Regions from separate parts of the Paenibacillus sp. DP01 genome, predicted to be linked through region 3. Evidence: riboswitches for the same ligand, from Rfam matches in the RefSeq annotation. Region 3 holds a riboswitch; each other region holds the start of a gene.
The links. A riboswitch is a leader RNA that binds a small molecule or an ion and turns the genes downstream of it on or off. The one in region 3 is predicted to bind cyclic di-AMP.

Region 1 (7,666 bases), 1.5 Mb from region 3:
CTCGGACCGACAATTGGCGGTTGGTTGTATCAATGGGGAAGTTACCAACTCCCTTTTTACTTTGCCATCGCATTGGCTGTCGTTGATGCTATACTTCGATTAGTACTCCTGCACGATATTCCGGAAGAGAAAAATGAAAAGTACGTATCTCCTTTTTCGTTCATGAAAAATAAAGATTTGCTTTTGGTTATCGGGGTTGTAATTATCGGGGCATCTGTCCCAAGCGTACTTGAGCCAACATTACCGTTACACCTGCAGCACAATTTTAGCGCTAATCCAGGAGTTATCGGATTGTTATTTGCTATTCCCACACTTGCTTATGGCCTGGCAACACCCTTTATAGGTCAGTTCTCCAGCAAGATCGGCTATAAAAATGGAATTCTCCTCGGTCTACTTATGGATATCCATTGCTCTTCCTCTGACAGCACTTCCAGCAATATTATCGCTTCAAGCTGTTATTCTAGCTGTTTTAGGGGTTAGCATGGGTATGGTTCTTGCTCCCTGCTTACCTCAACTTGCTGATATTTCTCAACGAAGTGGCATTCATTCTTATGGAATTACTTTTGCACTCTATAACACGGCATACTCGATTGGTCTAATGATCGGCCCTATTTTGAGCAGTACTCTCACCGATTTAATGAATATTCAATTATCTTACTTAGTCATTGGTATGATTGTATTAATATACATGTTGGTACTCGCTTCAGCCTTAAGGAAAACCAAAAATTCATCAAACAATATAAAGCTAAGTAAATAAGTGAACAACAAATTCATATCACCTATAAGAAATAAAATACTTCCTTTGCAGCTATCCATCCCAGAGCATCCTAATCCATAGAAAAAGGTATCCTCCAAGCTTATCGCTCAGGGATACCTTTTTCATCCATCTATGACTTAACTGGCTTTACCTTCATTAGCGCTTCAAGCGCGAGATTCAGCTTGAGCACGTTCACACGCGGCTCGCCGAACACTCCGGCGCTGCGGCCTTCTGTCTGCTCCTGCACCAGCACCTTCAGCTGGTTCTGCCCCATCCCCGTCAAGCCACTAATACGCGGAATTTGAGCCTGTGCCGCCTGTGGCGAGATGTGCGGGTCCAGACCGGAGCCGGAGTTCGTAATCAGGTCCACTGGAACCTGACTGATGGGTACATCCGGGTTATGCTTCTGCCAATCCGCAATAGAATCCTTGATCCGCTTCACCAATGCCGGGTTCGAGGGTGCGTAGTTACTTGAGCCTGAACCAGCTCCATTATAATCGATACTTGATACCCGGCCTTGGAAAAACGCTGGATTGGTAAAGGACTGCCCAATCAGCTCAGAGCCGCTTACCCGCCCCTCCGTGTCACGAAGCATACTGCCGTTTGCTTGCTGCGGAAACAGGACTTGCGCCACTCCTGTGCTGACCAGCGGGTATGCCAAACCGCACAATAGGATCATTAGCACAGAAGTTCGCAAAGCCACTCCAATAACCGTGCTTCCTCGCATCTCTTGTCTCTCCGGTTGGTTTTCCGGCACTGCCTCCGTCCCTGTACGCTCGTTATGACCTTGTCCGCCAGACCCGGCTTTCTCATGTGCAGCAAACCTGCGTCCAGACAACATCCGATAAAAACCACTCATGTCGCTCACCCTTTCTGCACTAAATCCACAAATGTACCAGCAAATCAATGGCCTTAATGCCGACAAACGGTACCACCATACCGCCCAGACCATAAATCAGTAAATTCCGTCCCAATAGCCGATCCGAGCTCATTGGCTTATACTTTACACCCTTCATTGCCAGCGGAATCAGAAGTGGAATAATGACTGCATTAAAAATAAGCGCCGATAAAATAGCCGATAACGGGGAGCCCAGCCTCATGACGTTCAATGCACCCATTTGCGGAATAGCCAGCATGAACATCGCCGGGATAATGGCAAAATATTTAGCCACATCGTTCGCAATACTGAACGTTGTCAATGCCCCACGTGTCATAAGCAGCTGCTTACCGATGGCGACCACCTCAATAATTTTGGACGGATCAGAATCCAGGTCCACCATATTAGCAGCTTCCTTGGCCGCGACTGTGCCGCTATTCATGGCAAGACCGACATCTGCCTGCGCTAGCGCAGGCGCATCATTGGTACCATCTCCGGTCATAGCCACCAGCTTACCCTGCTCCTGCTCCCGGCGGATAACCGCAATTTTATCTTCCGGCTTGCTTTCAGCTACAAAATCGTCCACCCCTGCTTCACGTGCAATGGTAGCAGCGGTCAGCGGATTATCACCGGTACACATAATCGTGCGGATACCCATTTCCCGGAGCTGATCAAAACGCTCCTTCATGCCCGGCTTCACCGTATCCTTCAAATAAATAATGCCGTATATCCGATCATCCAGCGCCACTGCTAGCGGTGTCCCCCCTTCTGCGGCTACCTGATTCGCTTTTTCCTCCAGATCGGCCGGAACACTGCCTTTTTGCGATATAATCCACTGCCGGACAGAGTCCACGGCGCCTTTGCGTACTCTTCGTCCATCAGCGAGATCCAGACCACTCATCCGGGTTTCTGCCTTGAACTCGATAAAGGTTCCACCTGCTGCCAAGGATTCATCCAGCGTGTATTCCTGCTTACGCATCAATTCCAGTACCGAGCGTCCCTCAGGCGTCTCATCCTTTAGTGAACTCATCGCTGCCCATTTCGCTAGCTCTGCCTTTTCTATACCATCTACAACCACGAATTCACTCGCCATCCGGTTACCGAAGGTGATGGTACCCGTTTTATCTAGAATCATCGTATTGATGTCCCCGGATGCTTCTACCGCCTTGCCTGACATGGCCAGCACGTTAAACTGGGTAACTCGGTCCATACCAGCAATCCCAATGGCCGACAAAAGCCCGCCAATCGTGGTCGGAATCAGACAGACCAGCAACGAAATCAGCACGGGGACAGGCAAATCAATCTTAAAATGGCGGGCTATCGGGGCCAGTGTCACCACCACAATGAGAAAAATAATCGTTAAGCTAATCAGCAATGTATTCAGCGCAATTTCATTTGGCGTTTTTTGCCGCTGTGCACCTTCCACGAGCGAAATCATTTTATCAATAAACGTTTCACCCGGCTCAGTCGTAATCCGCACCTTAATGCGGTCACTGACTACCCGCGTCCCGCCGGTTACCGAGCAAAAATCACCGCCCGATTCCTTAATGACCGGAGCTGATTCTCCCGTAATTGCAGATTCATCCACCGAGGCCAGGCCTTCAATAACCTCACCATCGCTTGGAATCATTTCGCCCTGAGAGACGATTACCACGTCACCTTTACGCAATGCTGTTGAGCTGACCACCTGAATCTCATTCCCGACGAGCTTATTAGCTTGTGAGTCCTGCTTGGATTTTTTCAAGGAAGCAGCTTGTGCTTTCCCCCGTCCCTCCGCGAGCGCTTCAGCAAAGTTAGCAAAAAGCAGCGTGAACAACAAAATAATAAATACAGCCAAGTTAAAGCCCATTTCCTTGCCGGTTCCAAAATAACCAGGAAGCAGTAGCATGAGCAGTACGACCAATGTACCGATCTCCACGACGAACATGACAGGATTTTTCATCATGATCATCGGATTTAATTTGATAAAGCTATCCTTGACCGCCTGCTTCAAGATGCTTCTATCCAGCATGCGTTTGCGTTGTTCCTTCATGATCAAGCACCCCGTTCATCCATTCTCATTTTCCTTCTATGCTCATTCTTCATCACATGGTCAAAAATTCAGCTACAGGACCCAGTACGATCACCGGCAAAAAGGTTAACGCACCAATCAACAGGACCACTCCGATTAAGATGGCTCCAAACAGCTTGTTGTCCGTGCGCAGTGTACCCATCGTCACCGGGGTCGGCGCTTTGGCATTCAACGAAGCCGCCACAGCCAGCAATGCAATCATGGATACATATCGTCCAAAGAACATAACCGCACCTGTTGTGACATTCCAAAACACGTTGTTATCCGAAAGACCTTCAAATCCCGAGCCGTTATTTGCCGCAGATGATGCATATTCATAGAGCACCTGAGTCAACCCGTGATATCCGGGGTTAGAGACCGCATCATATCCCCAATGACTCATAAACGCAAGCGCAGTGGGAGCAAGAATAAGAAACGGATGTACCAAAATGGCAATCGCAATCAGTTTCATTTCCTTGCCTTCAATTTTCCTACCCATAAATTCCGGGGTTCTTCCGACCATCAGTCCGCATATAAACACTCCCAGAATCGCATACATCAGCATATTCATCAGCCCGACGCCCTTGCCGCCAAAAATGACGTTTAGCATCATTTCTCCCAAAGCAGCCATACCACCTAGCGGGGTCAATGTATCATGCATATTATTGACCGAACCTGTCGTTGCCGCCGTTGTGACCGCAGTGAATAATGCCGATTGGCCAATACCGAAACGAACTTCTTTCCCTTCCATGCTTCCCTGAGATGCATCCATACCCAGTGCCTGGATTAACGGATTACCTGTTTTCTCCGACACATACGTTATGGATAGAAAAATAAGGAACAAGACCATCATCGAGCTGAAAATAATCCAGCCCTGCTTGCGATTACGGGCAAACAATCCAAATGTATACGGCAGCGAAGCCGGCATTACCCACATTGCCAAAATTTCCAGTACGTTCGTCCAAGGATTTGGATTTTCAAAAGGATGTGCAGAATTAGCTCCCGCAAAACCGCCCCCGTTCGTGCCCAAATGCTTGATGGATTCCAATGAGGCAATGGGTCCCATAGCAATCTGCTGCTGTGTACCACTTAAAGTCGTAATATCCGCCGTGGGTTGTAGCGTCTGTGGTACTTTTAATCCCACCAGCACCAGCGTAAGTACAAAGGCAAGCGGCAGGAAAATCCGTATGTTGGCTTTAATAAAATCTTGAAAAAAATTACCCAGCCCTTCACCGCGCCGCGTCAATCCCCTCATAAAAGCCGCAGCAACCGAAAACCCCGAAGCAGCCGAAGTAAACATCATCATCGTGACGAACGCCATCTGCGTCAGATACGTAAGCCCGCTTTCTCCGCTGTAATGTTGGAGATTCGTATTGGTCATAAAGCTGATTACTGTATTAAATGCCAATGATGCTTCCATATTACTGTTCCCAACCGGATTGCCCGGAAGTATAGCCTGCAAGCGCAATAGCAGGTAGCTGATCCCCACAAGCACCACATTGGTTGCAATGAAACTCATAGCGTACGTGGTCCAATGCATGCTGTCCTGTTTCTTCAAGCCTACAGCCTTATAAATCAGCTTTTCCGTTCCACCAAAAATCCGATCCGTCCGATTCGGTTCATTCGAGAATACGTGATACATATAGGTGCCCATCGGCTTTACCAAGAGCAACAATATGATGATCACAATCCCAATTTGCAGTAGCTCCATCCTCTATTCCTCCTTAAAATGCTCCTGCATTTGGAACAACAGACCTGATTCAGACCATCCATTGAGTGCACACGTTTGCGAAAATCTGCATCTCTGATGCTGCATTCTTGATCTGCTGTTCCCGCCTGCTCGATCCTATAGTTGACTAGAATTTTTCAGGATTCAGGAGTGCGTAGATTAAATACACGAACACAATAGCCGTAAGTCCTAGCACAACGATCATCCTCTTCGCCCTCCTTTTGAGGTCTGCGCATCACACCAGCGTACAAACAGCAGTATCACTCCATAACTCACAGCCATTACGAGCAGCATGTATAAATCCATCATGTTCATACCCTCCGTATCGCTTTTCAGATTGCCCTTTTGATTCCATCATAAAATCATAAACCAGCTATGTTATAAGTGCTTATCCGTTCAGCAGGAAACCCACCTCTCCGTTCAATGTGTAGATCACATGGTCCGCTCCCAATCCCCGATAAATTCCTTGTGGATTACAGCCGTGCGTAATAACATAGATCAATTCTGATGTTAGTGGCCGACATATTTGCAGGAAACGGCAAGTTAGATTCAAGCTGTTTTCGAACAAATACACACTACCAATTTCTTTTTTAGGAAAATTCCATTTTCCCGCTTGCATCGTATTGATGCGCACAATGTGCTCCACACCCATTTTTTTGAGCTGTCGTTCCTCCTGGGTGCTATTTGTGAGAACTGCAAACGCCAATTTTTTGAACATAAGCAATTTCACAAAACTTCTGCCCGCTTCATTCGGTGCAGTGACAATAATTAACCGACCTTCCATCAGTAGCTCCTCTCCCGGTATAAAAAGACAACAAAAAGAAGCCGAAGGAAAAAGGCTTCCTCCGGCTTCATACATTCCATGATAAAATAAACCATGGCTGCACACGGCGGTTTGTTGCCTCTCCCTGTACGCTTACGAGGTTAGCTGTCGGATTCGGACGTGAGAGTCGCCCTATTTACGGCACTTGGCCGGAAAATTCACCCCATGAGACACACGGCTTGCAAAGCCGTATATACTCGTTGGTTCCCCCGCTTTTGCAACTGCAAAATTCAGCGCTTTAGACAATTCATTGTTGCTTCATTGTTGTTAATTTGAAATTACGTCTTGAATCATACACCCGTGCAAGGAAGACTGTAAAGCTCAACGGCAAGGCTATAAATCACCCTTTAGAGCATAGAAGATTAAGGATAACGCTTACAACCAACCTATGCTTCTCGTATCTCTCTAAAACTCTGTATTTCACCCCTTTTTGAAAATGAAAGGCATGTCAATATTGGCGTAGGGTATGGTACGGTTGCCCTTTATTTATAAAAAAGAAAGAAAATGCGCTATATGTACTAGATAATTATCGAATGAAGCCTTTTTTATGAGAAGAAACACCTCAATTTGCTCCATTTGAAGTGCGATTTACCGTTTTGAACAAAAGACGATTTTACAATGCACAATGTCTGTAGACTCTTCTGGACTTGCAACCCCTTGTTGAATTGTTCACAATTTAATTGTAGAATATTTAATTAGGAGGGATATCATGAGCGTATATAAATATGATGCACAGACCCTACAAGGGGCACAAATTCCGTTATCCACATACGAAGGGAAAGTTCTTCTTATCGTGAATACTGCCAGCAAATGTGGGTTAACCCCCCAGTACAAGGCGCTACAAGAGCTATATGACCAGTATCACGAACAGGGGCTCGAAATTTTGGGATTTCCCAGCAATCAGTTCGCCAAACAAGAGCCGGGTTCCAGCGAGGAGATCTCCGAGTTTTGCCAACTCAATTACGGAGTGACCTTTCCCATGTTCGCCAAGATAGATGTTAACGGTGATCAGGCACATCCTCTATTTCGCTACCTGACCCACACTGCTCCAGGCGTATTAGGCTCCAAAGCGATCAAATGGAATTTTACTAAATTCTTAATTACACGAGAAGGTAACGTATTTAAGCGTTATGCGCCGCAAACCACTCCAGACAAACTTGTAGGAGATATTAAGAAGCTTTTGCAGAAAAACTGACAATCTTGCACTACAGTTAAGGAGCGGTCCGTTGTCCATACGACCGCTTCTGTGACGGGAGGATATGACGAAAAGTATTTAACAAAAAAAGCATCCCTTCACGTAAAACGTGTCAGGATGCTTTTTCAACTGGGTATTGCATATAATGCGGTCGAGAGGACTCGAACCTCCACGAGCATACGCCCACTACCCCCTCAAGATAGCGTGTCTGCCATTCCACCACGACCGCATGTCA
Region 2 (7,666 bases), 1.2 Mb from region 3:
ATGACGATACAATTCCTTACCCTTTTTCGGTCCCAGTGCATAAGCTAGCGTGAGTGGACCCAGCCTGCCTGCAAACATCGTCAGAGTAATCACCAGCTTGCCTACAACTGTCAAATCAGGTGTAAGCCCCATGGACAGTCCTACCGTACCAAAGGCAGACACCGTCTCGAACAAGATCATCAGAAAATGATGATCTTCGGTTGCGGACAGAATCATCGTCACCCCAATCACGAACAGCAACCCCAGCAAGGTAATAGTCAAAGCCTTATAAATGCGTGCCTGCGCAAGTCGGTACCGGAACAGCACAATGTCTTCCCGTCCCCGCAGCATCGAAAACACCGCTCCAATGAGCAGAGCAAATGTAGTGGTCTTAATCCCGCCTCCAGTGGAGCCAGGCGAAGCCCCAATAAACATGAGTATGATGATAAAAAACTGCGTAGCCTGCCGCAAGCCTGCAATGTCCAGCGTGTTGGCACCTGCGGTGCGAGGGGTAACGGACTGGAATAAAGAACCCAGCAGTTTACCACCCCAATCAAGCGAGCCAAGCGTCTTCGGATTCGTAAACTCAAATACAAAAATGACAAGCGTCCCGACGACAATCAGAGCAGCTGTCATGCTGAGTACCACCTTGGTATGCAAGGATAGTCTCTTACGCTTGCGATAATCTGCCAGGTCAGACATCACTACAAAACCAATACCACCCGAAATAATGAGAAACATGGCTGTAAAATTAACAATCGGATCATATACATAACCTGTCAGGCTGCGAAATTCACCGAACAAATCAAAACCAGCGTTATTAAACATGGAAATAGCATGCCAGATTCCAAAATAAATCGCCCTGCCTACAGGCATATCAAACGACCAGCGAATCGAAAAAATGATTGCACATACGCCCTCAATCATCAGCGAGTACCATAGCACCTTGCGGATCAATCCGACAATTCCTTCGACAGAGGTCTGATTCATCGCTTCTTGCAAAATAAGGCGCTCCCGCAAGGAAATCCGACGCTTGAACACCAGCGCGATCAAGGTAGCCATAGTCATAAAGCCAAGTCCGCCAATCTGAATCAGCGCAACGATGACAATTTGACCAAAGGTTGTAAAAAAGAGCCCTGTATCCTTAACGACAAGCCCAGTTACACAGGTCGCGGAAGCGGCAGTAAACAAAGCGTCTATAAACGCAAGTGGTTTTCCTGTTGTATTAGAGATGGGCAGCATTAACAATAAACTACCTATTAGAATGATAATGGCAAAGCCTGCAACGAATATTTGCGGTGGAGAAAGCCGAAGCCAGCTTGCATTGGGATTCATTTATTCATCACTTCTCCTCCTTGGTGAACTATGAGCATGGAGATCGCTCAGCTCATAAAATCACCAATTCTTTTCAGTTTCTTTTATAAATCAGAAAAGTATCCGCAAAGCGGGATACTTTTGCCTTTCAATACTCACTACACTTTACGTAACTACCTCATGGAACGTTTGATGACTTTAAGGCGGGCAGCAGCGAAGCGGTCCATTTGAATCTGGAGAAGCGATAGCGCTCGCCTTTGACTCTGAATTTTACCCTTATCAAGGTCTAGAAAATCAAAAAAATTCAGTGGCAACAGCGATTGGAAGATCAAATGGAACGCGCAGCGTCCTTAACTCAGCAAACTTTTATTCACACTTATACACACAAAAAAAGACACCGGAAAACCGAGTGCCTGACTTGGTTCCTGCCCACAGCCTACGAGGTTAGCTGACGGATTCGGGCAGCACAGTATGCCCTATTTACACTTCCGATCCATCAGGATCGACTGTAAAATTCACCCCAGTAACATGGTTCCCCCGTTTTCTCACAGAAATTCGGCTTAAATGTATATCATTACCCATATAGTTCATAGGCATTGCCTCAAGATTATAATCCTTCTCTATTCAGATCACAAAACCGATTTCGCCGAAAAAACGTGAAATTGGCTTTATTTTGCGATTGGGCATCGCTTAATCACAGCTTATCTAATTTTATTAAAACTTTAAAGTGCTTTCACTCTGTTTTCATGAATATCGCTGGTCTGTTGGCGGGAACCTGTGCAGTATGATATCTTTAATGGATGTTCTTATTTACAGATTAAGGAGGAAACTCATGAATCCTATCGGGAAACCGGTCGTGCTCACGGCCAACTTCAAAAAATTAGGCTTGCTGGGCGGGGTTGGCCTGATTTGCTTTTTTATCTTTCAATTGCTTATTCCCTCGCTTAGCAATCCAAGTCCGGAATCATTGATGAATGCAAAGGTCATCAGCAAACAAGAAGCGATCGTACACGCCCTGGACTTTGCCCGTTCCGAGCTGGGCTATACGGAATCACAGCCAGAGAAGCCTGTCGTGACCTATCAGGCTGAAACAGATTTGTACGGTTATTTATCCAGAGAAAAACTGCTTCAAGCGTACGATCGTACATGGAAAAAAAATTATCCTTATGAAACCTTTCGGGTTGATTTGCCTGACTCCTCAGCGAAGGGCAAGCTGCAAATTCATGTGGATTTATCCACTGGGAAGGTCGTTAGCTTTAAGCGGATCACCTCCAGCACCAATTACACACAGGCTGATGTTTCTACAGATGAACAAGCACGAAGCAAGCTTGTACGTATAGCTGAGGGCGACATGACGCTTGAAGCCAAGGAACAGGCTGCAGCAAAATGGATCAAACGCTTTGGCTTTAAGCCATCGGAATTGAAGCTTGCGACCACTGAGGGGGAAGGTGGATTAAAATATACCGTGGACGAAAAGAAAATCGGCGCCTCGGTACTTACGCTGGCTTTTACCTTTGAAGATGGGGATGTTCGCTCATTTACCCAAAGCTTTTCAGCCCCTTCGTCTTATACCGACTATGTTAAAAATCAAACATACTGGGCGAATTGGATGACTTATGCGGGTTATGCCCTATTTAGCTTTGTCCTGGGTGTACTTGCCATTGTGTATGCGTCACTCACCCGACGACATACTTCATTTGTACGCGGTATTTTTCTGTCCATTGTTTATTTTATTGCTAGTATAGCTGGGACCATGAACATGCTGCCTTTATTACAAGCTGAAGCAGGCAGTAAGGGCATGCTTATATTTCTTATGGTATTCCAGGTCGGTGTTACCTTCTTCATGGCTGTAGCCCTCTACTTCTCCTTGGTTGGTGGTGACGGGCTTATGCGTCAGGTTGGACTCAATGCATGGCCACGGGCCAAAGAGCCGGGCTACGGGCTGTATGTGCTTCGCAGTATGTATGTCGGTTACTTGTGGGCCTTCATTTTACTCGGCGTACAATCCATTTTGTTCTTTGTATTGGAGCGTACATTTAATACGTTCTCCACTACAGACGCCACGCAATCCCCTTACAATATGGCTTATCCATGGCTACTACCGATTATGGCCTGGATGGCAGGTATTGGAGAAGAGACTGTTTACCGTCTATTTGGTATTCCGATGGTAAAAAAAATAGTCAAAAATACGTTTGTTGCTTGTCTGATTACTACGCTTATTTGGGCACTGGGACATACGCTTTATCCAATCTATCCAGTGATTTCAAGACCTATTGAGCTGACTTTTCTTGGTTTGCTGTTTAGCTTCGTGTTCCTGCGTTACGGCTTTATCGCTGCCATGTTCAGCCACGTTATTTTTGACAGCATATTAATGGGGCTTAGTGTGATCAGTTTGGGAGACACCGTGAATGTGAGCGCAGGTCTATTCTGGATCTTACTTCCGGCTATTGTAGGCTACATCATTTACTGGTTTAGTCCTAAAAGACCTAATCGAATCATGTTTGAACCCGTGAAAAAAGAGGAGCCGTATTCTACGACTCCTCCTCCCGAAGGGCAGCTATAATCTGACGAGCAAGTTTATCCCCAATAGAGAGAGGCCGGAAGTCTTCGACGCTGGCCTCTCTTATTTTTTTGAGCGATCCAAAATGCTTGAGCAGCAACTTACGTCGTTTCTCTCCAATGCCCGGAATGGAGTCCAACTGGGAAGTTACCATCGATTTGCCGCGCTGCTCACGGTGAAATGTAATGGCAAAACGGTGAACCTCATCCTGAATCCGTTGCAGCAGATAAAATTCCTCGCTGTTGCGTGCAAGTGTTACGGCCTCAAATGTATCCCCCATCAGTAATTGGGAAGTTCTGTGTTTGGCATCTTTCACCAAACCACACACAGGAATAAACAATCCCAGCTCATTTTCCAATACATCGGTTGCCGCTTTTATTTGTCCACGACCACCATCAACAATGATCAAATCGGGACGATCGAGATTTTCCTTCAGTACACGTTCATATCGGCGCCGAATAACCTCACGCATCGTTTCATAATCATCTGGTCCCTGCACAGAACGGATCTTGTATTTTCGATACTCTTTCTTGGCAGGCTTACCGTCAATAAAGACGATCATGGCCGACACTGGATCGGAACCCTGAATGTTGGAATTATCGAACGCCTCTACCCGATGCAGACTATCCAGCCCAATGGCACGTCCCAGATTGCTTGCAGCTTTGGAGGTCCGTTCCTCATCCCGCTCGATCAGTTTAAACTTCTCATCCAAAGCAACACGTGCATTTTCCGTCGCCATCCCCGTCATTTGCTTTTTCAGCCCACGCTGCGGCACAAGTACCTTTACATCCAGCCATTCAGCCAAAGCGAGAGCTGCCGCCGTTGGGTCCTCTAATCCACCGGATAGTTGAGTTTCTGTTTCTGTTTCTGTTTCGGGTTCTTTTTCCCCGGCTGCTTGGTCACCAACTGGGTCTTGAATCGTTCCTTCTGCATATAACGCTCGTGCTTCGGCTACCCGCAGTGGGTCAGCAGAACGGTCTGACTCTGTTTGTGCTGCTCCCTCATCTGTAATGCTGGCAGTCTCAGCTGTGATCGCACTGTAAAGTTCACTTTCTGCTGCAATCGGTTGATCGACATCAGTCGATTTTGCTTTCATCAGCTTAGGAGAGTCCGGCAACAATATCTCCTGCGGCACTGCCGGGTTGTCACTGTAATATTGCGTCACATAGGACATAAAATCACTGTAAGCTTCACCGTAGAAAGGAAAAGTCGACATATGGCGCTCGATCATTTTACCCTTGCGGACATATAAAATCTGTACACACATCCAGCCCTTATCTACCGAAAAGCCGAATACATCTCGGTCCTTCGCATCAGATGTGGTGATTTTCTGCTTTTCCATCATCGCGTCGATGCTTATAATCTGATCGCGCAGCTCCTTGGCACGCTCAAAGTACAATTCCTCTGCGGCCTCCTGCATTTTACGCTGGAGGTCCTTTTTAATTTCCTCATGTCCCCCGCTCAAAAAGGAACCGATCTCCTGACTGATCTGATCATATGTTTCCTTCTCGACCTCTTTCACACAAGGTCCCAAGCACTGATGCATGTGATAATACAGACACACTTCTTTTGGCATTACACCGCACTTGCGTAACGGATACATACGATCCAGCAGCTTTTTCGTCTGATGTGCCGCGTAGGAATTGGGGTACGGTCCAAAATATTTCGCTTTATCTTTCAGAACGCGACGGGTTACCTCCAGCTTGGGGTGTGCCTCGTTCGTAATTTTCAAGTACGGAAAGGTTTTATCATCCTTCAACAGCACGTTATAACGTGGTTGGTGCTTTTTAATAAGGTTGCACTCCAGAATGAGCGCCTCCATATTGCTGCCTGTAACGATATATTCAAAATCACGAATATCAGCAACCAGTCGCTGCGTCTTGCCGTTATGGCTACCTGTAAAATAGGAACGGACCCGGTTTTTCAACACTTTGGCCTTGCCGACATAAATGATGGTGCCTTCGCTGTTCTTCATCAGGTAACATCCTGATGCATCCGGCAACAATGCTAATTTGTGCCGTATGTTCTCCAGCGCCTTCTCCTGGTTCTGCAAGTCCTCCGCATAGGATTTCATTCGCCCGGTTCCTCCTTCCATTCTTAATGACTGCTCAACTTACTACTTATATTATATAGGAATAATGCACAAAAACGCCCCCGGTATATATAACCGGAGGCATTGACTGTTCATGGCGCTCCACCAAGCCCCCGCAGGAGCATGGGTCACATTCCATGATTATTGGTGTTTAGTAAGCATGCTTTTCAATGCTTCTTTGGAGTTCAAACCTACCACTTTATCAACAGGCTGTCCGTCTTTGAAGACGATTAGGGTAGGAATACTCATCACGCCGAAACGAGAAGCAGACTCTGGATTTTCATCCACGTTCACCTTCGCGATTTTGACACTATCGCCAACTTCTGTAGACAGATCCTCCAGAATTGGAGCGATCATTTTGCAAGGACCGCACCATGGCGCCCAAAAATCAACCAAAACGGTTCCTGTGCCTTCGACTTCTGCGTTGAAGGATTGATCGGACACGTTAACAATTGCCATTGTATGTTCCTCCTTTATAGAAAAGTCAAGATTATTATAACCTGTAATGTCTGTTTCGACACCTATTAATTATATCACAATAGTCTTTTAATTGTAAGATATCAAAAGAGTAGGCAGATGACCGCTTATCCTCGCTGATTTTTCCCCTTGACGGTAATGACATCTACAAAAGGACGAATCCGGTCCATCAAGCGTTGTCCCTTGTACATTTCCTCTCCGTCTTTGCTTGTAAAGCTAAGATGCTTCTCTAGCCCTTGCAGCGAGTAATTGGAAGTATAAAAGGTCGGTTTGCGGTTCATTCGGTAATTCAAAATGGAGCCCATTACATGGTCCCGTACCCATGGACTCAAATTTTCAGCACCAATATCGTCAAATACAAGTAGATCACAATTTTTAAGCATTTCAGTCGTTTCCTTGAGCTTCTGTCCATCCTGAATCATGGATTTTAAGTCCTCCACAAAATCAGGCATGTACACAATCACACCGTTGAAACCCGACAGAGCCAACTCGTGCAACAGATAGCCCATCAAAAAGGTTTTTCCCGTACCAAACGTACCTTCCAGGTACAGCCCCTTTTTTAATAAACCCTGCCTTTTGGTTTCCTCAATATAGCGGAATACCTGATTTACTGCGGGCACGCGTTGCAAATCCTTGCGTGCAATCTCAACGGCATTATATCCTTCCAACAACGCGCGCTCATCCACATAAAAGCTTTTAATTCGTTGACGCACTCGTTGTTCATGCTGGGAGGCAACTAGCTTGGCGCACGGGGTCCGAATGTCCACCATTTCCGCTGTTCCATTGGGATACTCCACGCCCAGCTTGCAAAAGTGACCCTGGAAATCGTTAGGACACTGTTCCAGTCCCGGACAGTTGTCGCAATTTCGACGATCCCGGGTATACTGAAAGAGCATACTCATATTAAGTCGCAATTGCGTTTCGTCTACATCAGGATGTGCAGCACAAAATTCCTTCACCAGCGGATCATTTAGAACCTGATCGGCTACGCTACGAGTACGTTGGCGAAACGAAGGGTTCTGCATCTGCTGAAGCAAATCACCGAGTGATTCCAAGAATGCTCCTCCTTTCTAAAATGTGCAGAGTTATGGAGGGCGATTGACGCTTCGCTGCCGACCGCCATAAAGTCGACACATTATTGAATTGGCTTACATTACACCTTTTTCTGTTTACCGGATTGCAGTCGTTCAGCCAGGCGAAGCAGTTCATCCAATTCCTCCTCGGATACGGATTCCTCGGAAGGC
Region 3 (7,666 bases):
TAAATGCGGCCTTGGCAGCCACGTAAACGGGGTCCAGAGCGTGAATCAAGATACGCCCTGGGGAACTGGCAAAGTTGGCTCCCGCACGTAGCAGCGCCTCAAAATGGGACTGGCACGCACCCGCTACAATTGTCAGTGAATCCAGATGACGCTCATATTGTCTCGCTACCTGAATCGCTGCCACAAAATTTTGCGAATTCTTGTAGCTTTTCAAGCTGTACAAATCATAAGGCTGCGGTTGCTTTAGCACACCATCATGTCCAGTGATGACTACAATATCAGGACGAATGCGGGGAAGCAGTCGGTATAACGTATCCGCCATCGCCGATTCGTGAACGTGATGTCCCTCTGCGGGAACACGGAGCTGTTCATATAGACTGAGACATTTCCTTAAATAGCCAGGGTCTCCATCCAGATGAAGAACCTTTCCTGGCATTTCAAAATACGTTGACTCCACCGGATCACTCCACTCTCCAATCAGAGCCGCCTGGCTACGGGCAGCTTGCTGCTGGCGTGCCCGTTGCAAAAGATTAAGAGACTCCCCGGCCTTAATGTGGGCCTGTTGAGTCTTACCGCTAACCTGGTCTGCCGGCACTCTGACCAAATCGTTCACCGGGGAATCAGCCAGTAGCCGAAATTCCGTCCCCTTAATGATCGCTTTATCCCGCTGGATGTCCTCAACGCGAAACGTGACATCACCGCCGTACGATTTCCGAACGACCAAGTCTCCTAAACTCATCACACTGTATCACCCCTCCTATATCGTATGGGTGAATGCACAGTTTGGTTCCAATTTAGGATATTCCAGCCTCTAACAGCACGGCGCTGAGACGCGCAAATTCCTCGATACTCAGCGTTTCCCCTCGACGGGAAGGCTCAATACCAGCTTGTTGCAACAGCGGCTCCAGCGTGTCCCTGTTCTCTTTAGTGAAGAAGCGGCTTTTTAGGTTATTTGAAATGGTTTTACGACGTTGGGCAAAGGCGGCATGAACCACTTCAAAGAAATGCTTCTCGTCCACCACTTCCACCGGAGGAACTTCTCGTACACGCAGCCGAATAACTGCCGAATCAACATTCGGCTGAGGAATAAATACTGTATTCGGCACCGTACAGACCAACTCAGGCTCGCTGTAATATTGCACGGCTATGCTTAAGCTGCCGTAATCCTTCGTACCAGGAGACGCAGCCATGCGCTCAGCCACCTCCTTTTGAATCATAACGACGATATTCTCCAAAGGAAGCTTGTCCTCCAGTAGACGCATCAGAATCGGTGTAGTGACGTAATACGGCAGATTAGCGACGACACTCACTTTGCTCACGTCTGCAAAATCGACTGCGAACACCTCACGCAAATCCAGCTTCAATACGTCTCCATGACGAACCTTTACGTGATCGTAAGGGGCCAGCACTTCTTCAAGAATGGGCAGCAGCCGCTGATCAATCTCGACAGCGGTAACTGCCTTAGCCGATTGCGCCAATCTTTCAGTCAAAGCTCCAATCCCCGGACCGATCTCAAGCGCACCCTTTGTATCATCCAAACCGGCAGCATTTACAATCTTGCTCAAAATATTTTGATCAATCAGAAAGTTTTGTCCCAAGCTCTTTTTGAACGAAAAACCGTGCTTTTGAATAATTTCCTTCGTACGCCGCGGTGTTGCTATATCTTGAATCCCTGTCATACGGATATCACAATCCTTCACTTTCGATTTGTGCCAGCGCACTGGCAAATTCCTCACGGCTGATCTGAAATACAGAGAGCCGCTTATGTAGCTGCTTTCCGTTACAATAGCCAATACCCAGTACATTCCCCAAGGCCATACGGCGTGCAGCAGCATTGGGATGGGTAATAAGTCCAGCGTCAATCAGGTCCGCCCATTCAATCAGCGGTTCGGCACCTTCCACTGTCGTATGTACCCGCGCGAGAGCGTGTCTGATGGCTTCCGGGGAGGCATTCTCTACGCCAATATCCCCTTTGCGCGTCGCCTCTGCCTCAGGTATAAAAGCCTGCTTGCAGCCGGGTACCTTGGAGGCGATGATTTTACGGATACGCTCCCCTGCATGATCGGGATCAGTTAAAATAATGACCCCCCGCCGTTCCTGCGCCAATGCAATTTTTCGCAGCGTCATTTTATTAATGGCTGAACCGCCAGTTTCTATCGTATCTGCTTCGACAGCACGGCGAATGGCTACCGTATCATCCCGGCCTTCCACCACGATCACTTCCTTGATCATCTTCGTTTCCCTCCACTGTTACACAGCAACATATATTTATCTTTCCCTGCTTTTGAAAACAAAATAAGAAGAGGGTATCCTCTTCTTAGCATGGCATAACTATGTTGTTAATACTATCGCATTGTCCTCAACATACACAACCTGTTTTAGTTGATTTCCGGCTTTACAGGTCCGATAACATATACGGTTTTACCGTGCTTACGACCAAATTGGTTGGCCCGGCTCAAACTCTCATAATACACATCGATTTTGTGGCCTTTAATCGCGCCACCGGTATCCTCCGCACGGCGGAAGCCCACCCCTTCAATATACACCCACCACCCGATTGGAATTACACTCGGATCGACAGCGATGGTGCGTCCTTCCGTGACACGCGTGCCGGAGGCGGTACGTGTACCGATACCTGGCTCCTGTGCGGAATACGCCGTCATGGAGACATTTTGTAAAACTTTTCTATAATTAAAATTAATACCTGCTTTACGGACAGCACTGCCCGAACTAACCTTTGTAGCCTTAACCGCATCTTTAGGGCCGATGGAAGCAGCTAGAACGACCGGTTTCTTCTTCGTTCCTACCGCAATTACCTTATCCACACGATTCTGTGCGACTTCCTTGTTGACCAGCTGTTTGGATACCAATTTTCCATCATGGTATACCTTTTGAACATGCTGGACTACCACACCCGATTTGCCACTTTGAATGACTCGATTATCGCCTTTATAGAGACTTGGATCTGCCGTTTTGATGACCTGATAAGGCACTTGTTTTTTCTGTTCGACCTGCTGTTTCTTCACACGGACGATTTTTATGTCCATGTTAGCTGAAACAGAGGCATCCAACGCAGGGTAAACTTTATCCGTTGATGATAATTTATAGCCCGAAGTGCGAATGGCACCCTCTACTGTATTTTCTGTTGTGTACAGCTTTTTCGTCTTATTGCCTGAGGATACTTTAACCTGATTGGCACGTTTAATGACTACGCGATCCCCATCCTGTACTGCTCCATTTAGCGGCATGGAAATTGTATCATGCGGCTGAAGTGAAATAGAATGCTCATTGAGCAAATCTTGGAGCTTGGATTCCCGGGTTTCTACCGCAGATGCCTTACCATCGATGACAAAAAAGACTTGTTTTTTAGATTGCGTGTACATCAGAATTGAAATCATAATCGTTAGTGCGATTAGAAAAATAGCAACCAAAGCAGCCTGGCGCACATTCTCTTGCTTCCAACGTAATACGTAAGACATGCTGGATGAGCGTGACTCATGGGTCTCCTCTTTTCGGAAAATGCCCATTTCCTCCGTCCTCCTTACATAGCCCGCCGTCTGGAGTAAGACATAGTTGATCGTTGACGTGACTATAACAGATTTTCTACAAGACAAGCCCGTACTGCGACTGTCCTGCACCATGTACCCGTCTTCGCGGCATGCTGTCCTCCCCTGTTTAACCACAGTATGATGACAGATTTTCTTTTATTCACAACAAAAAAAGCCAAAGAAAGAGACTAGAGAGCTCTTTCGTGGCTTCCGACATGTGTGAATATGCGGGAAAACTCATGCACGAGATGGCTTCTCTCTTGTTACGCTTACGGGGTTAGCTGTCGGGTTCGGACGTAGAGAGTCGCCCTAGCTTAGGTCAACCGCTCATGGCGGTCGCCTTCACATTCACCCCGAAGACCCAGAAAGAAATCGAAATACGGCTTCTCTACCTGTTCATCCCATTCGGGAAATGAATTTCGGTTGAGCCGGCTGCTGAAGAGACATTCTCTCTTGCACATACGCCGGACGTACTGTAAGCCATATCGGTTCCCCCGTTCCCTGCAAAAGGGACTCAGCGAGACTGGTTCATGAAATGATTTGTTGATGTTTACACTCAACAACAATTCACTGAAAAGATGATATCCTGTTTCCATGCATGTTGTAAAGCAGGTTTCAAGTACATTTTTTAAAATATTCGGTTAAAAAATTGTAATATTCTTGAGTTTCCTGCAACAAAATCATAATTAGCTCCGTCTATCTCTTTATTTTGATTGATTTCTTCGCTTTTTCACTGAATGTCAAATCGTTCCAAAGCATTTTGGGTCGTAATGGATACCAATTCCTCCACTGTAATTCCCTTAATTTGGGCAGCTACCTCTGCCACCAATCTCACATGGGCCGACTCATTTCGCTTCCCGCGAAACGGATGAGGCGTCAAGTATGGCGCGTCCGTTTCAATCAGCAGACGATCCAGCGGAACCAGGGCCAGTACCTCTTTTGGCTGCTTGGCATTTTTGAACGTTATGGGCCCGCCAAAGGAAAGGTGAAAGCCCATATCAAGCACCATTTTAGCGGTCTCCCAGCTCCCAGAAAAGGAGTGCATGACTCCGCCAATCTCGCTCGCCTTTTCCTCACGTAAAATCCTCACAATATCTTCATGTGCATCTCGGTTATGGATAACAATTGGCATGTTGAGCTCACGTGCCAGGCCAATTTGATTTCGAAGTACCCGCTGCTGCACATCCTTTGGTGATGTATCCCAATAATAATCCAGACCGATCTCTCCGATCGCTACAACCTTTTTATGACTGCATAACGATGCAATCCATTCTAAATCACCCTCCTGCATTGTAATGGCATCCTGCGGATGCCATCCAACGGCTGCATAAATAAAATCATACGTCTCAGCCAGCTTCATGGTGGATGGAATGGTCTCACGATTAAATCCGATATTGATCATCCGTGTTACTCCTGATTCGACAGCACGTGCTATAACTTCTTCACGGTCTTCGTCAAATTGTGGCGCATCTAGGTGAGTATGAGTGTCGAATAAATCCAAGGTTTTCATCTCCTTTTCTTACTTACATTTCTATATATTTGTCTATTGTTTGACAAAATAATTCCTTATTTCGGCAGGAAGCCTGTCTTTTACCCCGTTCAATTTATTCTGGGGAAAATACATGTGATATTTTCCTCGGTGAATGCCACTTATTGAGCGTACAATTTCTGAAACTTCGGATATTTCCCGCACCTCGCCCTGACGTCCAAGCAGTAAAATCTGGTTGTCCGTTGAACCGCCCTGCCGAAACACATCATAAGGAAGATCTGTTGGAAAATCAATTTCAAGATCATATTCAGGATGCAATCCAGCCTCTTTCAAAGCCTCTCGAATATGGTCAACGGTATCTGTATCCATATTTTCAATCTCTACATATTTATACAATCTACGATCCATAAAACGGCTACTCAAATCACTTAAAATTTCATCCTTTTCTCGTTTCCATTGGCTAAATACCGTCTGAATCAAAGACTCATCCAGCATCAAATACTGCTCCACTGTTAGTTCCCCTTTTAACAGATCGGGCAGCGGATCAAGCAGAAAACCAAACTCATATCCGTTTTTGAACAATTCCTTTGCTCTCTTAAAAATTTTACGTAACAGGATTTCCGAGCTGCGTGTTACAGGATGGAAATAAATTTGCCAGTACATCTGATAGCGTGACATTAGATAATCCTCTACAGCATGCATACCCGACTCTTTTACGACAATTCTCCCATTATGAGGACGCAACAAACGTAAAATACGATCCAAATCAATCGTTCCGTAGTTAACACCTGTCGAATGAGCATCCCGCAACAAATAATCCATACGGTCAGCATCGAGCGGACTTGTTACCAGGTTGACAACAATCGGCTTATCATACGTTTTGGCTATAACCGCCGCGACTTTGTGGGGCAGCATCTCATCCACTTGCCGTAGCACAGCGTTAATCTTCGTGTCGCCCAGTACAATGCGGCATGTCCAATCCTCATGGTTCATATGAAAGGCTTCTTCAATGGAATGAGAAAATGGACCGTGCCCCACATCGTGCAACAAAGCAGCACACAGAGCAACCAGTCTTTCTTCCTTTGGCCAGTCGGGAAAGTCTCCACGTTCAAATTGGGAAATGATGCGTCTCGTAATCTCGTATACGCCCAGTGAATGTGAAAACCGGCTATGCTCCGCTCCATGAAACGTCAGATAAGATGTGCCTAACTGCCGAATGCGTCGTAAACGTTGGAACTCCGGCGTATTGATCAATCGCCATATCGCAGTATCCTGAACATGGATGTAATTATGTACCGGGTCCTTAAAAACTTTTTCTTCACTGAGTGGCTGGTGCAAGATATCAGCTCCTTTAATATTCGGAATAATGGATTAAAATACAATAAAATCCTAAACGACCTGCCTTATTCGACATTTTTTGTCGTAATATGTCGAATTATCACTTTTCGACATTTCCAAATCGACACACAAGACAAATCATCCGTAAAATAAGGTAATTCACATGAATAAAGCTCTTTGTTCTAAATACTTTTGCATAATTAGGCTGTTACTACTTTTTTAAGGTTGACTGTTTTGGGAATCGTTGGTATAGTAAATATCAGAAAAGAGAAAATTTTGTCGAATGATGACACTTATATTATTTTAAACGGCGAGAGGAGCCTGATTTATTATGATGAAATCCACTGGTATTGTAAGAAAAGTTGACGAGCTCGGACGTGTTGTTATTCCAATCGAATTGCGCCGTACCCTGGGAATCGGAGAGAAAGACGCTTTGGAAATTTACGTTGATGGTGAGCGCATCATGCTTAAAAAATACGAGCCTGCTTGTATCTTCTGCGGCAATGCTGAGAACGTAATTTACTTCAAAGGGAAAATTGTTTGCCAAGATTGCATTTCCGAAATCCCAACACCTGTGACAAACTGAGAATTTTAGTATATAATAGACTTATCAGAGATTGTTAATTCTAACCTTTTTCATATATACTCCTTGTTGCCTTCCACGGTTTGAACCCAACCGTTGGAAGGCCCTTTTTTGTTTACACACGTACTCATAAGAGTGCGTTGTATACATCCCTCTTGGAAATTGAACGGTCTGTAGCTGTACGCTTCATGGCATCCTTGCGCGTAAGCCCCTCTGACTCGTAATGCGCGACGTGAGACTCCAAAGATAAGTCCTGCCACCATGCCTGACGCTCCTGTTCCTCTTCCTCTTCGTTTTTCCCCTCAACGACCAGACAATATTCACCAATCGGTGGGTTCTCCTCTAGTTTTGCAAGACATTGCTCCACTGTTCCACGCACCCATTCCTCATGCAGCTTGGTCAGTTCACGGGCAAGTACTACGTTGCGTGATCCTAATGTTTCCTTTATTACTGTCAATGTCTTTACAATACGGTGGGGCGATTCATAAAAAAGAATCGTGCCATGGGATACCTGAAATGATTGTAACAACTTCTCTAGATCCTTTTTCTCCCTTGGTGGAAATCCAGCGAAGGTAAATCTCTCTGTATCCAGTCCTGAGGCAATTAAAGCGGATAGTGCAGCATTTGCCCCTGGGATAGGAATAACACTGATTTCTGCTTCAAGTGCCAGCTTGACCAGATCCGAACCAGGATCAGAAATGGCCGGTA
Region 4 (7,666 bases), 100 kb from region 3:
GATACGAAGCAGTCGTGACGCTCAGCAAAAAAGGAGCAGATTATCCCAAAATACCTGTTCAATTTACCTTCAAGGATGGCTCAACGATATTCAAGGCATGGGATGGTGCGGGCAAAAGTACAACTTTCCGACTCAAAAGCGCTTCCCCCGTGTCCTATGTGACTGTAGATCCTCTATACACTATTGCACTGGAGAACAAGCATATTAATAATAGCCTGAAGGCTGAATTGGATGAAAAACAACAAACCCGTTGGAGTGTAAGTGTAACCAAGCTGTTGGAGACACTGCTTGGAAGTCTGTCATGGTGAGGTGTCTATAGATGCGGACTGTTATAAAAGAAGGCTGGGCGCTGGTACGCATACGCTTTTATATCGTTATCATTTTATTTCTGTATCGTCTGCTGTGGGGAGTATTTCTCTATAGGCTGGTACAGTCTGCCGTTATCCCGCTGCTGCTACGTTATCCTGATCAGAGCCAAAACGAACTGGGAAAGACCTTGTTTTGGATGGAGGGCCAGATCGCCTTGATGGACAGCCGGGAAGTACATGTGTACTTGTGGATATTACTAGGGGCGACCGTACTGCGCATACTAATCACTCCCTTCATTAGAGCTGGCATATATCAAAGCCTGCATACCGATGCGTCTGAACCGCAAAGCCTGTCCTTCTTCAAGGGGATGAAACGCCACGGTATGTCATCGCTATTGTATTACATCATCGAGTTGGGTTTGCTGCTGCTTCCCGCCTTTTGGGTGGTACCGAGACTCTATCCTATTGTAGTAGGAACGTTGCAATCTTCCTCTTACCTGCTACATTTGTTGCCCTATGCCATGGGGTGGATAGCTTACGGTTGGGTCATTCGGCAGTGCATCCTGTATATGCAGTTGGGCACTGTCAGTGGTCACACCATACTATCCTCCCTGCTCGCCTTCTTTCGCCAGCTTCTTCCGGCTGTTGGTGTATCCCTGTTGCTCGGTACTTGTGTGTTGCTAGTTTTCGGTCTATTTGGCACCGTGGCGATGATTTGGACGGGTATGTTGGCACTGATTCTCCAGCAATCGTATCATTTTGTTACCAGTCTGGTCAGGCTGTGGCATATCAGTTCGCAGTATCGGCTATGGCACATCGATATCTCCAGCAGAGGCTAACCTCTCACAATATGCTCTCTCCTGTATTTTCAGCTGTCGAAAAAACTTTTTTCTTTCCCGTGCAAACAGCACATAACTGAATACTGTTAACAGAATCTGTTCCTGGAGCGTTAGGAACAGATTTTTTTTGTAACTTTTTGCGATGAAACATTTGCCAAAGCCTGCTGTCTTTGTTACAATAATCGCAGTGAACTGATAGTAACAACTTTGTAATCTTTATTGTAACCTTTATCTTAAAAACATCGTTGTCGTGAATACTGCTCTCCAAGGTGCACATCTTAAGTTAAGCCTAATTCCTGGCACCTAGGAAGCGGGGGAACCAGTTTGGGTGAATTGATCTCGCAACAGAGTGGTCATAGGGGAACCTTCTACCGAATCCTTAAGCTAACCTCGCAGGCATTGGAAGGGGTATATTTTTTTTGAAGAAGAAGCTAACGATCGCAGCCATGGGTCTCGCCATTGCCTTTACATCTTTTACATTCGGTGGCAGCAGTGCATTTGCAGACTCTAAGATGGACCAGGTCATCCAAGATGCCAAAGGAACGAACTACAGAAGCGGAGGCACTACACTCGAGGGATTCGATTGCTCCGGCTTCACAATGTATGTATTCAACAAACTGGGAATTAAACTGCCGCATCAATCTGGATCACAATTCAAAATGGGTTCTTCTGTATCCCGCGATGAAATGAGACCAGGCGACCTGGTGTTCTTCAACACCACAGGAAGAGGCGTTTCCCATGTAGGTATCTTCGTAGGTGAAGGGAAATTCGCCCACTCCTCGACTTCACGTGGTGTAGTAGTTAGCTCACTGAACGAAAATTATTACGCTAACCGTTATGTCGGTGCAAAAAGAATTATGAGCACAGACGCTTACCATTCTGTAGCTTCAGATATTCCTGATGACGACAACGTAGAATAACTACCGCACAGCAAGCTAACCCTATTCGCAATTTGATTCTGGCCGGAATCGAATTGCGGTTTTTTATGTCCACTACATCAGCAATGATTATCATTACTGACGAACTGACACCTCAAAAGGTTTCAATTTTAGCGAACATCGTCGGTTTTACCGTCACCGCTGGGGGAGCATATGAGCAGTAAATCCTTCTTATTGAATGTATACCCGACTTAGGTACGAAATAAACACGCTTGCCATTCTCCTACAACTTGTCTACAATCTGTGGTTAATGATTGAAGTACCTGCATAAGGAGGAATGGAAAAGTGCCGGCCTCAATATCCAACTACCGGATCGTACCGATGGACGAGCATCAAGCGGCTGAAATCTGTGAGTGGCGCTATGATCCCCCCTACAACATATACGGCTGGCTTCCCTGGGAACAAATGAAGGCACTTGAAGTCGAATTTGGAAGTCCCACGCTTCGCCAAGAGCAATATGTTGCGGTCCTGGACGAAGAGAATGAGCTGACGGGATTTGCTCAATATTTCCCTATGGTCGGTGTGACCCGGCTGGGTCTTGGAATGCATCCCGAAAGATGCGGACATGGCACAGGCTCCGATTTTGTCCGGGCCATTGCCGAGGAAGCCAGACGACGTCATCCGCAGAATGAAATTGACCTAGAGGTTCTCACTTGGAATCAGCGGGCTATCCGAGCCTACAAGGCAGCTGGATTTGAGCTGACGGATACCTATGAACGCCAGACTCCAGATGGCAGAAAACCATTCCATTGTATGGTATATCGTCCTGAACAACAGAATCGGGTTCTATAAATAAGAGCGCCTTCACTATACAACCGCGATGTTGTATAACGAAGGCGCTCTTCATATATACGACAGATCATTACAAACTCAATGACTGCTGCGCATTTTTTCGAAAGCTTCATTATATTGTTGGGCTTCCTTAATATCTACGGCCATAATACCGCCATCGTCCCAGGAGGTCAAACGCAGAGTCACGGTCTTGTAATCAATCGTAATAAATGGATGGTGATTAAATGCCTCAGATATAGCGGCAACTTCATCCACGAAGGCAATTCCTTTCATAAAACTGGAAAAATTATATTTCCGAACGATCCAACGTCCTTCCTCCAGTTCCCAGCCCTCCAGCTTCTCCAGATGTGCTTCAATCTCTTCTTGTGTAAAAGGCATGTTACGAACTCCTCCCCGTTTATACGGAAGCCTTTCAGCCGCTTAGATGCGGCCAAAACTACGATATATTGGTGTACATATTACCACGGCCCCGTTGATAAATCCATAAGACGGCCATCAAATCAATGGGACTGACGTCAGCTCCTCATCCCCGATGAGTACATAGATCCGGTGCTGCTCCGGCTCATAAATCACAACACCGCTGCCTACAGTGATTATAGGTTCTGTGCCCAGTGCATAAAATAAGTCTTCTGCCAAAGCCTCATTGACTTCCTGGCACCCCGCTGGGTCCAGCCTGTCCCAATCTTCTGCTTCCATTTCAAAAAATTCATAGCTATCTGGAATGCGTCCCACAGCCTCTGTCAAATCGTTCAAAATTTGTTCATACTCGCGCCCATGCTTTACTCCCATGCTATTTCCTCCAGTGGTTCAGCGATTCAATACATAATCACTTTATTATACCGGAAATTCGCCCTTAACAAAAAAGAGAGTTTTGTCGATAAATACTATAATCCGTCTCATAATGACGCGCTTGGGGCAAGGACGACCCATGCGGCATGAAAGGATTCAAAATCTATTCTCATGGATGAGGTGTATCATGCAAATTACAACCATTATTGGACTTGTGCTCGGGCTTTTGTCACTGGTCGTCGGGATGATCCTGAAGGGCGCGCCAGTCGTCAATCTGGTCAATAATCCCGCTGCTTACATGATTATTTTCGTCGGAACAGCAGCAAGTATATTCATGGCGTTTCCGATGGATGACATGAAACGGGTGCCAAAGCTGTTTAAAATTATTTTCACCCAGCAGAAATTGCTGGATCGCAAGGAGCTTATCGGTACATTTACCGAATGGGCATCCATTACCCGTCGTGAAGGTCTGCTCGCGCTGGAATCCAAGGTCGAAGAGATCGACGATCCCTTTATGCGCGGCGGTATGCGTATGATTATCGATGGTAATGATCAGGAGTTCGTACGCGATGTTCTGATGGAAGACATTAACGCTACCGAAGATAGACACCGCGCAGGCGCACTAATTTTCTCCCAAGCCGGTATGTACGCTCCAACACTCGGGGTACTCGGTGCGGTTGTAGGTCTGATTGCCGCTCTAGCCGACCTTAGTGACATGGAAAAACTGTCCCATGCCATTGCGGCCGCCTTTATTGCAACGTTGCTCGGTATTTTTACAGGTTATGTCCTATGGCATCCAATGTCCAACAAGCTGAAACGGCTATCCAAAAAAGAAGTGGAACTTAAGTTAATGATGGTCGAAGGTCTGCTTTCGATTCAATCCGGTATCTCGACGATTGCCATCAGCCAAAAGCTAGCAATCTTCCTAACTCCAACCGAACGGGCTTCGATGACCCAGAAGGATGGCGATTCCAGTGAGTAAAAAGAGACATGAACCGCATGAAGAGCATGCTGACGAAAGCTGGCTGTTGCCATATTCCGACTTAATGACCCTTCTGTTGGCTCTTTTCATTGTCTTATTCGGTATGAGCTCGCTCGATGCCAAAAAATTTGAAACTATGGCTCAATCCTTGAGTTCAGCTTTTAGTGGTGGTACTGGCGTGCTGGATCACTCGGCCGCGAATCCGTCGTCACAATCTATGGATATGGGCAAAAATAAAGAAGAGGTATCGCAACCTTTAAAATCGAAAGCCACTTCTACCTCTGATCTGCAGAAGCAACTCGCCCAGCGGGAAGAAGAAGATTTAAAGAAGCTTAAAAAACAAATGGATCAGTATATTCAAAATAACGGCCTGTCCACTCTACTGAACACCAAGCTGAACCAATCCCAGCTGATGATCACCATTAGTGATAATGCCCTGTTTTCATCCGGGCAGGCCGAAGTAAAGCCAGAAGCGAGAAAGCTAGCCAAATCCATTTCCAGCATGCTCCAGCAGTTTCCTGGTTATGATGTTATCGTATCCGGTCATACCGACAATGTACCTATTTCCAATAGTCAGTTCCCGTCCAACTTTGATTTGAGTGCCAAGCGCTCGCTCAATTTCTTGCGTATTTTGCTGCTCAATCCGCAGCTCGATCCTACCAAGTTTGTATCCATCGGATATGGCGAGTATCGACCATTGGCAAGCAATCAGACTGGAGAAGGACGCGCCAAAAACCGTCGTGTCGAAATTTCCGTTCTTCGCAAATATCAGAACGGTACACAAGTTATTAGTCCTACCTCAAGCTCGAATGAAGGTTGATCATGAATATGTTATATGAACAAAGGCACCGCCGCATTTTTTATGCAGCTGGTGCCTTTTGATTTAGTGATTCCTGTTGTCTAGCCCTGCCATATAGGAGAACCCAGCGCTGAAGGCTATAAGAAGGCCTCTGGCCTTAGCTAAGCGTATAATCAAGCATCTGGCCCAGTTCCAGCTTTTCAGCCTCTGTTAAATCGCGCCAGGCGCCTTTCTGAAGGGACCCCAATCGAATATTCATGATTCGCAGGCGCTGCAGTTTTTTAACTTCATAACCGAAGGCAGCACACATACGTCGGATCTGACGATTTTTCCCTTCTGTCAGAATAATACGGAATACATACTCAGATACACGTGTTACCTCACAGGGCAGCGTCCGATGACCGAGTATCTTCACACCGCTGGACATCCCCTGCACAAAGGATGGCGTGACCGGACGATCCACTGTTACGATATATTCTTTCTCATGCTTGCCTTCTGCCCGTAAAATCTTATTCACAATGTCCCCATCATTGGTCAATAAAATGAGACCTTCCGAATCCTTATCCAAGCGTCCAATTGGAAATATCCGTTGCGGGTGCCCCACAAAATCGACAATATTGCCTCTAATGTGACTCTCTGTCGTGCTAGTAATGCCGACTGGCTTGTTCAATGCAATATAGACGTGATCGGACTTATCGCGCAGTGGCCTGCCGTTCACACGGACATCATCGCCTTCTTCCGCTTGACTGCCCAGCACGGCCACTTCGCCGTTAATCGTCACGCGGCCGCTCTCTACCAGCTTGTCCGCCTCCCGGCGCGAGCAAAAGCCAGTTTCGCTGATAAATTTGTTAATGCGCAACCTGTGTACCCTCCATTTCTACGAACACACTTCCTCCTGCCCCCAGCCCGTTACTCGGGCTTGGCAATCGGAAGCTGCACGAGGGCGGTTGTTCCCTCTCCCTCTATGCTTTCAATATCCAGTGTGCCTTTATGGCTCTGTATAATACGCTGGCTGACCATAAGCCCTAGTCCTGTACCTGTTTCTTTATTTGTGAAAAAAGGTTCTCCCAGCTTGGATAGCATTTCTGCGGGAATACCCGTTCCCTGGTCCCGTATGAAGATTTTAACGCTTTCTCCCTCTAAGAACAAATGAATTGTGATGATGCCGCCTTTACTCATAGCCTCCATGCTATTTTTAAGTAAATTAATGAATACCTGTTTTAACTGATTTTCTTCAGCATATACCAAGGCAGGCTCGTCCGTAACCTGAAGGTTGAATACAATACCCAACAGATGCGCCTGGCTATCTAGCAAAGAAATAACATCACTCACAATATAACGAACATCTTTTTTCTGAAAATGTACTGCCTGTGGCTTTGCCAATATTAAAAACTCGCTAACGATCAAATTGATGCGATCCAGCTCAGACATCATAATATCGTTGTGTTTCATATTCAACACTTGATTTTGCTGCTGTAGTTGTAGGAAGCCACGTAGCGTGGTTAATGGATTACGAATCTCATGCGCTACGCCTGCCGCCAGTTGTCCTACGGTTGTCAGCTTCTCTGATCTACGTAGCAGTTCCTCCATCCGGTTACGCCCTGTGATATCACGCGAGACACAGATAAAGCCTAAGATTTCGCCTTGTTCATCCAGAATAGGTGAAGTACTCATACTAATCTCTACTGTACTTCCATCCTTACGCATTCGTAGGGTCTCGCTTGATACGATGCTTTCTCCCTGAAGCAGGCTCTCCTTCTGAAATTCATACTCCTCCTGTTGCTGCGGAGGCACAAACTCCAGCTTACGGCCAACCAATTCTTTCTTGGTCCACCCGTACAAAGCTTCGAAGGCATGGTTGACCCGAACAACACGATCCTCCTGATCGGTTACATGAATTGCATCTGCCGTCTGATTAATAACCGATTCTAGATGCTCCTTTACAGAACGGTTTTCTTCATACATTTGTTCAAGTCTTCTCGTATACATCCCCAGGTTGTAGGCCATCGCATTGATGCGCTCACCCAGCTGTGCAAGCTCATGGCCGCCCTTAATTTCTAGCCGTGTATCAAAATGGCCGTCAGCCATCTCGTTCACTTTTCCCAATATCGACTGAATCGGACGGACAAATAGGCTGGCGAGCACATAGCTTCCAATGATCACAACCTCCAATAGAACAATGGAAATAGCAACTAAACTGATTAATTGCTTGGATATAA

Region 1: linked by a shared signal. The riboswitch ahead of ACH59B_RS06610 (hypothetical protein) and the one ahead of ACH59B_RS00140 (3D domain-containing protein) in region 3 are both predicted to bind cyclic di-AMP.
Region 2: linked by a shared signal. The riboswitch ahead of ACH59B_RS20095 (TrkH family potassium uptake protein) and the one ahead of ACH59B_RS00140 (3D domain-containing protein) in region 3 are both predicted to bind cyclic di-AMP.
Region 4: linked by a shared signal. The riboswitch ahead of ACH59B_RS00535 (C40 family peptidase) and the one ahead of ACH59B_RS00140 (3D domain-containing protein) in region 3 are both predicted to bind cyclic di-AMP.

What each region holds. Positions count from the first base shown of each region.
Region 1 is NZ_CP173059.1:1,538,859-1,546,524, reverse strand. Features, by position in the region: gene ACH59B_RS06640 (MFS transporter) at 1-480, shown strand, start outside; gene ACH59B_RS06635 (MFS transporter) at 374-757, shown strand; gene kdpC (potassium-transporting ATPase subunit KdpC) at 888-1,616, opposite strand; gene kdpB (potassium-transporting ATPase subunit KdpB) at 1,636-3,666, opposite strand; gene kdpA (potassium-transporting ATPase subunit KdpA) at 3,719-5,395, opposite strand; gene kdpF (K(+)-transporting ATPase subunit F) at 5,541-5,618, opposite strand; gene ACH59B_RS06610 (hypothetical protein) at 5,802-6,197, opposite strand; cyclic di-AMP (ydaO/yuaA leader) riboswitch at 6,311-6,482, opposite strand; gene ACH59B_RS06605 (glutathione peroxidase) at 6,946-7,431, shown strand; tRNA gene ACH59B_RS06600 (tRNA-Leu) at 7,578-7,660, opposite strand.
Region 2 is NZ_CP173059.1:4,575,217-4,582,882, forward strand. Features, by position in the region: gene ACH59B_RS20095 (TrkH family potassium uptake protein) at 1-1,314, opposite strand, end outside; cyclic di-AMP (ydaO/yuaA leader) riboswitch at 1,712-1,864, opposite strand; gene ACH59B_RS20100 (CPBP family intramembrane glutamic endopeptidase) at 2,126-3,856, shown strand; gene uvrC (excinuclease ABC subunit UvrC) at 3,825-5,927, opposite strand; gene trxA (thioredoxin) at 6,087-6,404, opposite strand; gene dnaI (primosomal protein DnaI) at 6,530-7,477, opposite strand; gene ACH59B_RS20120 (DnaD domain protein) at 7,576-7,666, opposite strand, start outside.
Region 3 is NZ_CP173059.1:26,424-34,089, reverse strand. Features, by position in the region: gene yabG (sporulation peptidase YabG) at 1-739, opposite strand, end outside; gene rsmA (16S rRNA (adenine(1518)-N(6)/adenine(1519)-N(6))-dimethyltransferase RsmA) at 795-1,679, opposite strand; gene rnmV (ribonuclease M5) at 1,687-2,232, opposite strand; gene ACH59B_RS00140 (3D domain-containing protein) at 2,379-3,527, opposite strand; cyclic di-AMP (ydaO/yuaA leader) riboswitch at 3,799-4,078, opposite strand; gene ACH59B_RS00135 (TatD family hydrolase) at 4,279-5,049, opposite strand; gene ACH59B_RS00130 (HD domain-containing protein) at 5,092-6,375, opposite strand; gene ACH59B_RS00125 (AbrB/MazE/SpoVT family DNA-binding domain-containing protein) at 6,707-6,961, shown strand; gene rsmI (16S rRNA (cytidine(1402)-2'-O)-methyltransferase) at 7,086-7,666, opposite strand, start outside.
Region 4 is NZ_CP173059.1:129,465-137,130, reverse strand. Features, by position in the region: gene ACH59B_RS00545 (M1 family metallopeptidase) at 1-308, shown strand, start outside; gene ACH59B_RS00540 (hypothetical protein) at 320-1,147, shown strand; cyclic di-AMP (ydaO/yuaA leader) riboswitch at 1,424-1,561, shown strand; gene ACH59B_RS00535 (C40 family peptidase) at 1,567-2,067, shown strand; gene ACH59B_RS00530 (GNAT family N-acetyltransferase) at 2,371-2,877, shown strand; gene ACH59B_RS00525 (4a-hydroxytetrahydrobiopterin dehydratase) at 2,956-3,255, opposite strand; gene ACH59B_RS00520 (hypothetical protein) at 3,373-3,666, opposite strand; gene motA (flagellar motor stator protein MotA) at 3,854-4,648, shown strand; gene motB (flagellar motor protein MotB) at 4,641-5,468, shown strand; gene rluF (23S rRNA pseudouridine(2604) synthase RluF) at 5,605-6,306, opposite strand; gene ACH59B_RS00500 (PAS domain S-box protein) at 6,357-7,666, opposite strand, start outside.